2 regions of the Hominibacterium faecale genome follow, and region 1 is predicted to be linked to the other one. Evidence: riboswitches for the same ligand, from Rfam matches in the RefSeq annotation. Region 1 holds a riboswitch; the other holds the start of a gene.
The links. Region 1 has a riboswitch for ZMP and ZTP ahead of LG211_RS18485 (formate--tetrahydrofolate ligase). Riboswitches for the same ligand answer to the same signal wherever they lie in the genome.

Region 1 (5,801 bases):
GGGCGGAATCGCCAGGGATGGAAAGGATGCCACCAACGAGTTATCCTACTTATTCATAACCGCCAAAATGGAAGTGCGTCTCCATTCGCCATCCCTTTCGGTGCGCGTTCATAAACAGTCGCCGGACAAATTCCTGCGCAAGGCAGCGGCCCTTTCCCAGATCGGAACAGGTTTTCCAGCCATCCACAACGACGAGGTGACCATTAAAATGATGCTCATCAGCGGAGCGGATATCGAGGATGCGCGGGATTACTGCATGGTTGGATGCGTAGAACCCTATATTCCGGGAAAAATGTCCAAATGGACCGACGGCGGCCATTATAACTATGGGTCAGTGATGGAACTGGCGCTGACTAACGGCATCAGCGTGGTAAACGGCAATAAGAAGCTGGGCCTGAGCACCGGCGATCCGTCGGAGATGAGCTTTGAAGAACTGAAGGATGCGGTGAAAAAGCAGCTTGCTTTCTGCATCAAGCATATCGCGACGGCCTGTCATATCTGCGAAAAGCTCCACGCGGAATACACGCCCTATCCCTACATGTCGGCCATGATCGACGGCTGTATTGAAACGGGCAGAGACATTACCCGCGGCGGCGCAGAGCTGACGGTAGGCCCGGCCTTTATCGGCACCGGCATTGCCGATCTGGCGGATTCTCTGTCGGTGATAAAAGAGTTTGTGTTCGACAAGCAGGTGTTCACCATGCAGGATTTTGTTCAGGCTGTAAAGCATAATTTCAAAGGCCATGAGGAAATGAAAGCGTATATTGAAAGCAACGGCCGCTTTTATGGCAACGACGATGACTATGTGGACGATTTTGTAAGGGAAATGACCGATTTTGCTTTTGAAGAAATCACCCAATATCAGTCTTATCGGGGTCCCCACTATATTTCGGGATTGTATCCGGTGGCTTCCCATGTTCCCCACGGCGAAGTGGTGGCCGCGCTGCCTTACGGCAGGCTGGAAGGAACTCCTCTGGCCGACGGCTGCTCGCCCAAGGGCGGGACAGATGTGAAAGGGCCGACGGCTGTGCTCAAGTCCGTGTCCAAGATCAACCACGACGCTCACGTTGCCGGCACGCTGCTCAATATGCGGCTGGATCCCATGTCCTCCAAGGGTGAGGAAGGAAATGCCAGAATCGTTTCCCTGATCCGCAGCTTTATTGATTTGAATATTTACCATGTCCAATTCAACATTATATCCAGCGATCTGCTGAAAAAAGCGCAGAAAAATCCGGGCAGCTATAAATCGCTGATCGTCAGGGTGGCAGGCTATAGCGCCTTTTTCACCGAGCTGTGCAAGGAGATGCAGGACGACATCATTCAGAGAACCGTGCAGAAGTTTTAGCGGGCGGCAGAGTTGGCAGGCAAAAAAATCCTTGCGCTTTTCCAGCTTTTGTGCTAAAATATTGAAAGTTATTACGGGCGGTCCTCTGGATGCAGAATTGGGCACCACGAACGTCTTGGAGGGAAGGAGGAAATGAGCAATGAATATTATGCAGTCAATTGCACAGGAATACACCAAAAAAGATATCCCTGCGTTTAATGTGGGAGACACTGTAAAAGTGCACATTAAAATTAAAGAAGGATCGAGAGAAAGAATTCAGATTTTTGAAGGTTTTGTCCTGAAAAAGCAGAACGGTGGAATCAGCGAAACATTCACAGTAAGAAGAATCGCTTCCGGCGTCGGCGTGGAAAAGACATTCCCGCTGCACTCACCACTGGTTGAAAAGATCGAAGTTGTGAGAAAAGGTGATGTCAGAAGAGCGAAGCTTCACTATATGCGTGAAAGAACTGGTAAATCTGCCAAGATTAAAGCCAAGGAATACAGTGAAGAACAGCTGGCAGCAGCTGAAGCAAAGGCAGCAGCGAAAGCAGCGGCGGCTGAAGAAGCAGCAGTTGTGGAAGCTCCTGCGGAAGAAGCTCCGGCAGCAGAGGAAAAGACCGAAGAATAAGCTTGACTTAATGAAGGATTGTCGTATATGCGGCGATCCTTTTTTTATGGCAGAAAAGATGGGGCCGGGAGCAAATCAAATCATCGTGATCCGTGCCTGGCAGCCTTCCTAGCGATGATTTTAGGCCTTTTTTTCTGCCAATCCACCTAAAAACAGCAGGAAACTATCGCTTTTTAAGCTTTTTGTCTTTCGTCACGATGAAAAATCATCGTAAAGTTAGGCCAAAACGAGTTCCAGCGATAATTTTGCTTTTCGGCCTTTATGAATCCGGGCCCGAAGGGTCCGCTCCCTGCATTGTAATTCCGCCCAATCCCTGCTATAATAAAGTACACTGAAAAAACGAGAGGAACAACCTATGATGGAACATATAAACTGGTATCCGGGACACATGAAAAAGACCCGGGAGCTGATCCAGGAAAATCTGAAGCTGGTGGATGCGGTGGTGGAAGTGATCGATGCACGCATCCCGGTTTCCAGCAGAAATCCCATTATCGACGAACTGGTGAGAAATAAGAAGCGCATCATCATTCTCAACAAGAGCGATCTGTCGGACAGCGAGGCCAATCAGGAATGGGAGCAATACTTTCGGAAAAGAGGCAGTCAGGTCCTGACGATGAACTGTATGAAGGGCGGTGGGGCGGCACAGCTTTTAAAGCTGCTGTCCCGGCTGCAGGATGAGAAAAACGCCGGCCAGGTCAGGCAGCGGCCGTACCGGCTGATGATCGTGGGCGTGCCCAATGTGGGCAAGTCGTCTCTCATCAATCGTTTGACCGGAAAAAAGAGCGCCCAGACAGGGGACAGGCCGGGGGTGACCAAAGGCAAGCAATGGCTCAACCTTCCGGGCAATATGCAGCTTTTGGACACGCCAGGGATCCTCTGGCCCAAGTTTGAGGATCCGAAAGCAGGCCTTAATCTGGCTTTCTGCGGTTCGATCAAGGACGAAATCCTCGATGTGGCTACCCTGGCCCTGGAGCTGATTGCCGTCCTTCAAAACGGCTATGCGGAACTTCTGGCACAGCGCTACAAGCTGGACGGAGTAGAAGAGACCCCGATTCAGACCATGGAAGCGATAGCGCTCAAACGGGGCTGCATTCTCCCTGGGAAAAAGATCGATTACGAACGAATCGCCAAAGTGGTGCTGGATGAGTTTCGCGCAGGAACGATCGGAAAGATCACATTGGAAAGGGTACCCCATGAATAAGCAGGAAAAAGAGATGCTTTTGGCCCGGCGGCTTGTGGAAATGAAGCAGTTTGACAAGGAGCTATGCGGAAAAGACGTGATGTTTATCGCTGGCGTGGACGAAGTGGGCAGAGGGCCCCTGGCCGGTCCGGTGGTGGCGGCCTGTGCGGTGCTCCCGGAGGATTTTGATGTGCCGGGTATCGACGATTCCAAAAAGTTGACGGAAAAAAAGCGGGAAGCCTTGTATCCTCTGATTAAAGAAAAAGCTCTGGCCTATGGAATCGGTATGGCGGATCATATGCGGATCGATGAGATCAATATTCTTGAGGCCACAAAGGAAGCGATGATTCAGGCGGTGGAGGAGGCCTCCCGTATGCTGAAAGAGAGGGCGGGGGCCGGGATTGAGCATATCCTCTTTGATGCCATGATCATCAAGTCCATTCCAATTCCCCAAACCTCCGTCATAAAAGGAGACAGTAAGAGCTTGTCCATTGCAGCGGCCTCGGTTTTGGCCAAGGTCACTCGGGACCGGATGATGGTGGAAATGGCGCAGCGTTACCCGGGATACAGTTTTGAAAAAAATAAAGGTTACGGAACAAAAGCCCATTATGAAGGCTTGCGGCAGCAAGGCCCGTGCCCGATCCACAGGCGGACGTTTTTAAAAAACTTCTTAAAATAAAGCTTGATTCTCCATAAGGGAGATGCTATTATTTATTTGTTATACGACTGACGGAACAAGTGGAATGGACCACGTGGAGTATAATGTATATGATGAGCCGACCGTCTGGGCATTTGTCCGGATTGCCAGGCTCTTTTTGCGTATATGGAGAGCTTCTGTGCCATTGAAAAAGGCAAGAGAATCGGCCCCAGTTATAACTGTTTGTAAACGTTGATTGAAAAGGAGAAATGAAATGGAAATCAAAAGTGATATTCAGATCGCTCAGGAAACAGAGATGAAAAACATCAAAGAGATTGCAGATGCTGCCGGTCTTGACCAGAAGTACATTGAGCTGTATGGAAACTATAAAGCCAAGGTAGACTATAATTTGCTGGAGGAAAAAAAGGATGGCCCAGACGGCAAGGTGATCTTGGTGACCGCCATTTCTCCCACACCGGCCGGCGAAGGTAAGACGACGACAACCGTCGGCCTTGCCGATGCGCTGAAGAAGATTGACAAGAAGGTGTTGGTGGCGCTGAGAGAGCCGTCTCTGGGCCCGGTATTCGGCGTAAAAGGCGGAGCTGCGGGCGGCGGATACGCGCAAGTGGTTCCCATGGAGGACATCAATCTCCATTTTACCGGAGATATGCACGCCATCGGCGCTGCAAATAACCTTTTGGCCGCAATGCTGGACAACCATATTCAGCAGGGAAATTCGCTGGGAATTGACCCAAGGAAGATCACCTGGAAACGGTGCGTGGACATGAACGACCGTCAGCTGCGTTTTGTGGTGGACGGCTTGGGCGGAAAAGCCAACGGAACGCCACGGGAGGACGGCTTCGACATCACCGTTGCCAGCGAAATCATGGCTATTCTCTGCCTTTCCAGCGATATTGAAGACTTGAAGAACCGAGTGGCCAACATTATTGTCGGCTATACATATGACGACCAGCCGGTAACAGCCGGACAGTTGAAGGCCCAGGGAGCATTGGCAGCTCTTTTAAAGGATGCCCTCAAGCCCAATCTGGTACAGACTTTGGAGCATACTCCGGCCTTTATCCACGGCGGTCCTTTTGCCAATATCGCCCACGGCTGCAACTCGATCATGGCTACCCGCATGGCGATGAAGATGGCGGACTACGTGGTAACGGAAGCCGGATTCGGGGCTGATCTGGGCGCGGAAAAGTTCCTGGATATTAAATGCCGCATGGCGGGCATTAAACCATCGGCAGTTGTGGTAGTAGCTACGGTACGGGCATTAAAACATCACGGCGGCGTAGCCAAGGGCGATCTGGGACAGGAAAATCTGGACGCCTTGGAAAAAGGCCTGCCCAATCTTCTCCAGCATGTGGAAAACATCACCCAGGTCTACGGACTTCCGGCTGTTGTGGCGATCAACCGATTCCCGACGGACACTGAAGCTGAATTAAAGCTGGTGGAAGCCAAATGCAAAGAGCTGGGCGTTCATGTAGCTCTCAGCGAAGTGTGGGGAAAAGGCGGCGAAGGCGGTATTGCTCTGGCAAAAGAGGTAGTGCGTCTCTGCGATGAACCGAACACGTTCAGCCAATCCTATCAGCTTGACCTGTCCATTGAAGAAAAGATTCGTGCCATCGCCACTAAGATTTATCGGGCCGATGACATCAATATTCTTCCGGCTGCCAGAAAACAGATGGACCAGCTGGAGAAGCTGGGCTTTGGAAACCTGCCCATCTGCGTTGCCAAAACTCAGTACAGTTTTTCTGATGATCCCGCCTTGCTGGGAGCACCAAGAGGCTTTACACTGACCGTGCGCAATTTGAAAGTATCTGCGGGAGCAGGATTTATTGTGGCGCTGACCGGGGATATTATGACAATGCCGGGGCTGCCCAAAGTTCCTGCTGCGGAGAAGATCGATGTGGATAAGAGCGGAAAGATCACCGGTTTGTTCTAAGACGTTTTTTGGAAGACCCCAGGGCGGGAGCATATTGCTTCAGCCCTGGGGTCTTGTTATATAGCGGGTGGGAATGACCAA
Region 2 (5,801 bases), on a different contig from region 1:
CAATATCGTCGACTGCATCGTCGTCATTTCCGTATTTGGGGAAATCCCCTTCTACTTCAAAATCAACGGCAACGCCCTGTTCATTGCGAACCGGGCGGACTTTTGCAAATTTAATCGCAGAAAGCGAATCCGCTGCACAGGAAAGTCCTGCGATGCCGAAAGCCGTCAGCCTTTCAACGTGGGTATCATGCAGGGCCATCTGGCTTGCTTCATAGGCGTATTTATCATGCATATAATGGATCACATTCATAGTATCCACATAGAGCTCGGCAACATAAGCAAGTACTTTCTTATAGCTGAGCATAACTTCGTTGAAATCCAAAACATCGTCGTATTCAAGAGGCTTGATTTTGGGGATGACCAGATCGCCCGTCAGCTCGTCCACGCCGCCGTTGATGGCATAGAGCAGGGATTTGATCACATTGGCCCGGGCGCCGAAAAACTGCATCTGCTTGCCCACGCTCATGGCGGAAACGCAGCAGGAAATGGCATAATCGTCGCCGTAAACAGGGCGCATCACGTCATCGTTTTCATACTGGATGGAATCGGTCTCAATACTCATCTTGGTACAGTAGCGCTTGAAATTTTCCGGAAGATTCTGGCTCCAGAGCACGGTCAGATTGGGCTCCGGCGCTGTACCGAGGTTTTTCAGGGTATGGAGATAACGGAAGGAGTTTTTCGTAACCAGCGTTGTTCCCTTTACGCTCATACCTCCGATGGCTTCCGTTACCCAGGTAGGATCGCCTCCAAAGAGTTCGTTGTATTCGGGGGTTCTCAGATGGCGCACCAAGCGCAGCTTAATGACAAACTGATCGATCAATTCCTGGGCTTCTTTTTCCGTCAGCGTCCCCCGCTCCAGATCGCGCTGGATATAGATATCCAGGAAGGTGGACGTTCTTCCCAAAGAAGTGGCCGCTCCGTTGTTCTCCTTAACACCGGCCAGGTATCCCAGGTACACAAACTGTACGGCCTCACGAGCGTCGGCCGCAGGCTGGCTCAGGTCGATTCCATACTTTGCAGCCATGGCCTTAACTTCTTTCAGTGCGCGCACCTGCTCGCGGAGCTCTTCCCGGATACGGATCAGCTCATCGGTCATCGGACCGTCGGCCATCTCAATATCCTGCTGTTTCTGCTCGATCAGATAATCGATGCCGTAGAGCGCAATTCTCCTGTAATCGCCGATGATCCGGCCTCTTCCATAGGCATCGGGAAGGCCGGTCAAAAGGCCGTTATGTCTTGCAACCTTGGTTCGATTGGGATAAGCATCGAACACACCTTCATTGTGGGTTTTACGGAATTCATGAAAACGCCGTTTGATTTCCGGATTCATTTCATATCCGTACTGCTCCAGGGCGGATTCAGCCATACGGATACCGCCGTAGAGGTTGATCATGCGTTTGAGAGGAGCATCTGTCTGAAGTCCTACGATCACTTCGTTTTCCTGATCAATGTATCCCGGCTTAAAGTTATCGATACCGGAAACTACGTCAGTTTCTACATCATAAATACCATGTTCGATCTCTTCCAGCAACAGCTCTTTGCATCTGTTCCAGACTTTTTCCGTTCGTGCGGTGGGTCCTTCCAAAAAAGAGTCGTCGCCGCTGTAGGGCGTTACGTTTTTTTGAATAAAATTCCTTACATCGATCACGTGTCTCCAGTTTCCGCTATTAAATCCTTCCCATTCTTTGCGCATGTTATCTTTCCCTCCATATAATCGATCAAAATAGAAAAAGCCGCACCATCCGGGCTTTTTCTTAGCCCAGACGGTCGGCTTTAGTTCACGATCATACTCCATGTGGTTTTTTCCACTTCCGTCAGTCATATGACTTTTTGAATATACTATATCTTGGGGGTTATTGTCAAGAAATTTTATGTGAATATTGTTCAAAATTTCCTACGGCTGCGGCTGCTCAAAGTTTTCTGAGCCAAGCAAACGCTTCATCTTCGGCCATTGGTTTGGCAAACAGGAATCCTTGGATCAAATCAATTCCGCATTGGCTGACAAAGCGTTCTTGTTCCTCTGTCTCTACGCCTTCCGCTAATACCTGCATCCCCATTTCGTGGAAAATTCTTGTAATACTTCTGACCATCATCGCGGACTTTTTACTATTCATGGCAGCCCAAATCAGGCTTTTATCCAATTTTACCGTATCCAGAGGCATGGTCATAACAGATACAATATTGGAATAGCCTGTCCCGAAATCATCCAGCTCCATGCGTACACCTTTTTTCTGCATACGCTCTGCGAACTCACTGACGCATTTAGTGTTTTCCAGCAAAATGCTTTCGGTTATCTCTATTTTGATCTTGTTAAAAGGAGTACCGCTGCTGGTTATAATTCCCTCCACCCGGTCCGCCAAATCTATCTGTGAGAACATATGCCCGGAAAAATTCACATGGACCCCTTCAAAATTAGGGTTTACTTCTGATATTCGATTGATGAACCGGCATGTCTTTTGTAAAACCTGATAGGTGATATCGACAATGATCCCCGTATCCTCTGCAATGGGAATAAATTCGTTGGGATACAAAGGACCAAGAGGCGAATTGGGAATTCGCAAGAGGGATTCGGCAACCACATATTGTCCGGTATGATTAGATATGATCGGCTGATAAAAAACAGAAAAGGTGTTTGCTTCCAGGTTTTTCTCTAAAATAGTGATAATCTGTGATCGCCTGCGCACTGCTTTCAGCATCTCCTGACCGCAGTAATACGCGCCTGCCCGCTTGCTGTCTTTTGCCTTGGCTACTGCATATTCAATGCCATTGATTAAATCTTCGACAACCTTTGCGCTTTGAGGATAGCGTACGATACCGATGGCTGCCGGAATGACACAGCTGTTTTCGTCTACTGACCAGGGTTCCTGCATACGGGCGGTCAGGCTCTCTACAATCTTTTTTATGTCTTGATCGCTTGTCCCTTGACAGAGCAGAGCAAATTCATCTCCTCCGTAACGATATAAACAATGCGGTTGCGCTCTTTTAATTAAAAAGTTTCCAATTTCACGTAGAAATCGATCCCCTGTATGCTGGCCGTATGTATCGTTGACGCGGCGAAAGTCCCTCAGCGAGAGTACAATGAGGGTAAAATTTCGCGATTTTCTCGTCTGCAATTCCAGCATTTTGAGGAATTCCTGCCTGTTGGGCAATCCGGTTAAATAATCGGTGGAATTCTGTTTGTTCTGCAAATACAAATAGATGATCAGCAGCGCGCAGGTGGCGGCGGATCCGGACAAAATGACGGTGGGATAAAGCTGCTGAACAATGATGACCAGCACTGCGATAATGGGAAAGGTGGCCAGAATTTTTCTAATAATGGGGTCCACCTGTTTTGTTCTGACAAAAGCGACGGTGATCGCTGCCAGGCAGTAAATGTAGAAGATCAGGTAAGTGGTTATGATCAGGGGTCCCTGGAAATATGCGCCGGATGCGTCGATGTGGAACAGCTCTTTGCAGAAGGGGTTGATCAACACCAGCACCAAGTAGAAAATTCCTGGAATAGATGTCCATTTCATGATTTTAAGGGCGTTTCCCTGGCCTTCGAAGACTGTTGCGATGGTATAGAAAAAGTAAGCCATTCCCATCAGAGGAGTGGCGATGAAATAGATGGTCGTCACAAGCCAGGTCAAAAGATTGATGGAGTGCTCCGGGTATGAAAGCATTGCGGTCGATAAAATGTTAAAGCCGATCGCGCAAAAAGTCGCTGCGAAACAAAAGTAGAACAAGCGGTTTTTCAGCGATGGGACCAAGCTGCTTTTTCGGGAATAGAACCAAATGATAAGCAAGTATACGAGTGAAATACATTCTGCTGCAATATTCCAATGCATTGGGCACCTCTTTTACCTCTTTTGATATGGATTTACGGAGCAACTGCACCAACAAAAAAAACTTCTAGAATAATGATTCTTCTCTAGAAGTTTACCATACTAGGCCTTTATTTTCAATCTTTTATAAGTTTCGGGCAGCCATTCTAAGGCATCTAAAAATCTAAGTCGTTATGCTTTTCAAAAATCCTTCTAACTCTTTTACAAACTTAAGTTCCTCAGCTAATAAATATTCTGTATTTTTTTCATCTGACCCTTTATCTACCCCATTTAATAGGGTACTTTCAATTAATACTGTATAACCATTGATACTAATTAAATCCGATAATACACTTGGTACATTTTGAACCACGTTCTGATAGTCTCCTGTCCTCTCCAGTCTAGTGTCCGGCGCAATAATGCTTTGCAGCAATATGCCATTTTCGTTCATTGAGTAGTACAGAAATGTTGTTCTAATGTATAGATCACCTTTTTGGTTCGTGAATTCAAATATATATTTTGACGGGGATCCATCAGCCAATGAGTCCTTTTCTCTATCATCCAGATTGGTCTCAGGCATTGTCATAAATACGTTATTGACACCAGGCTGAGATATTAAAACAAAGTTTTCGAATTTCTCTTTGTTTATTCTGTGTACGTCTTTTACAAACTTGCTGTATTGTTCACTGGGATTGGGATTGCTATTTGTGGTATTTTCTTGTGAGTCCTTATCCTCATTAGTACTGCACGCCAAGAATAATATCATTACAACCGTTATCAATATCATCAACAATAGCTTTTTTTGATTATTTTTCTTTATCATTTTCTGCTCCGTTTCACTATACTCGAAATAAGTAGATATGGGCATTACTGCCCATATCCCTCATTCAAGCAACATATACGCTACTGACGCATACAACTTAACCCTATCAGAACTCTGCGGTTACCGATTCTGTATTTATTGTCATCAGCTTACCAAAGTTGGCTGAATTTTTTTCCGCTTCGCTCCCTAGTATCCATTACATTACCACACGTTTTTATCAAAATGAACATTTAGTGTCTTAAAGTGATTCGTTTGCTTAGTATCTTTCTTTTCAGTCCCAATAATTCTATTATTTTGTATTAAATTATATGTTATATATCCTGTTGACTTTAACCCTTTATAATGTGCAGTAATTTTACCTTGCTTTCCTTTAGGAACCCACACCGAATCTGATAATCCTACCGCCGCATTGGCCGCTTTAGTTTTTGTATATGCAGCACCAACTTTCGCTAGGATTTTATTTTCATAACTGGCACTTAAGTTCACACTCCATGTTGAACTAGTAGCGGCAGACTTTGAAATATTACATTTTAAGTTGCTTCCTTTTGCTGCCCTTCGATTGTCACATGTTGCTTCACATATCTTTTTGAATTTAGCAACTTGCGTCCTTGATTTTACTGTATACGATTTCCATCCCCTAAGGACTGGTCCGGGTGCCATTGCCGCATCTAATTTCACATCTTTTGAGTTCGAATCTACTGTAACCAATTCATCTTTAAGACCATCTTTATTTGATTCATATTCAAATGGTTTCACCGTTTTTAATTGATTATAACTATCATTTATGACATTTCCATTATCATCATAGTACTTCATAGATACATTTGTTGCAACATCATCAGTGTCGTTAGATAGTGCAAAAGCTGATGTTGTTAACATGCTGAATGTTAATGCCATTATTGTTGTTATTATAGTAATTTTCTTTTTCATTTTATATTTTCCTTTCCATAAATACACAGAATAATTTACATTTATCCACATATTGCATATGAAATTATCCTCTAATTTTATAAGATAATCATTCCAATTTCACTTCCTTGAAATCATTGCCATCTCATATCACAATCATATGCATCATCTCCTTCTGTACCTAATAACCCAATATCTTCCTATCTAAAGACTTTAACAACACACACTTAATAAGTAACCAGCCTGGAGCTTTTTTTTATCGTATC

Region 2: linked by a shared signal. The riboswitch ahead of pflB (formate C-acetyltransferase) and the one ahead of LG211_RS18485 (formate--tetrahydrofolate ligase) in region 1 are both predicted to bind ZMP and ZTP.

What each region holds. Positions count from the first base shown of each region.
Region 1 covers NZ_JAJAGH010000017.1:56,446-62,246, reverse strand. The annotation lists gene LG211_RS18505 (glycyl radical protein) at 1-1,345, shown strand, start outside; partial or broken gene rplS (50S ribosomal protein L19) at 1,485-1,820, shown strand; gene ylqF (ribosome biogenesis GTPase YlqF) at 2,308-3,153, shown strand; gene LG211_RS18490 (ribonuclease HII) at 3,146-3,811, shown strand; ZMP/ZTP riboswitch at 3,845-3,929, shown strand; gene LG211_RS18485 (formate--tetrahydrofolate ligase) at 4,044-5,720, shown strand.
Region 2 covers NZ_JAJAGH010000006.1:333,861-339,661, forward strand. The annotation lists gene pflB (formate C-acetyltransferase) at 1-1,693, opposite strand, end outside; ZMP/ZTP riboswitch at 1,751-1,832, opposite strand; gene LG211_RS09435 (EAL domain-containing protein) at 1,911-3,827, opposite strand; gene LG211_RS09440 (hypothetical protein) at 3,988-4,626, opposite strand; gene LG211_RS09445 (hypothetical protein) at 4,828-5,556, opposite strand; gene LG211_RS09450 (hypothetical protein) at 5,763-5,801, opposite strand, start outside.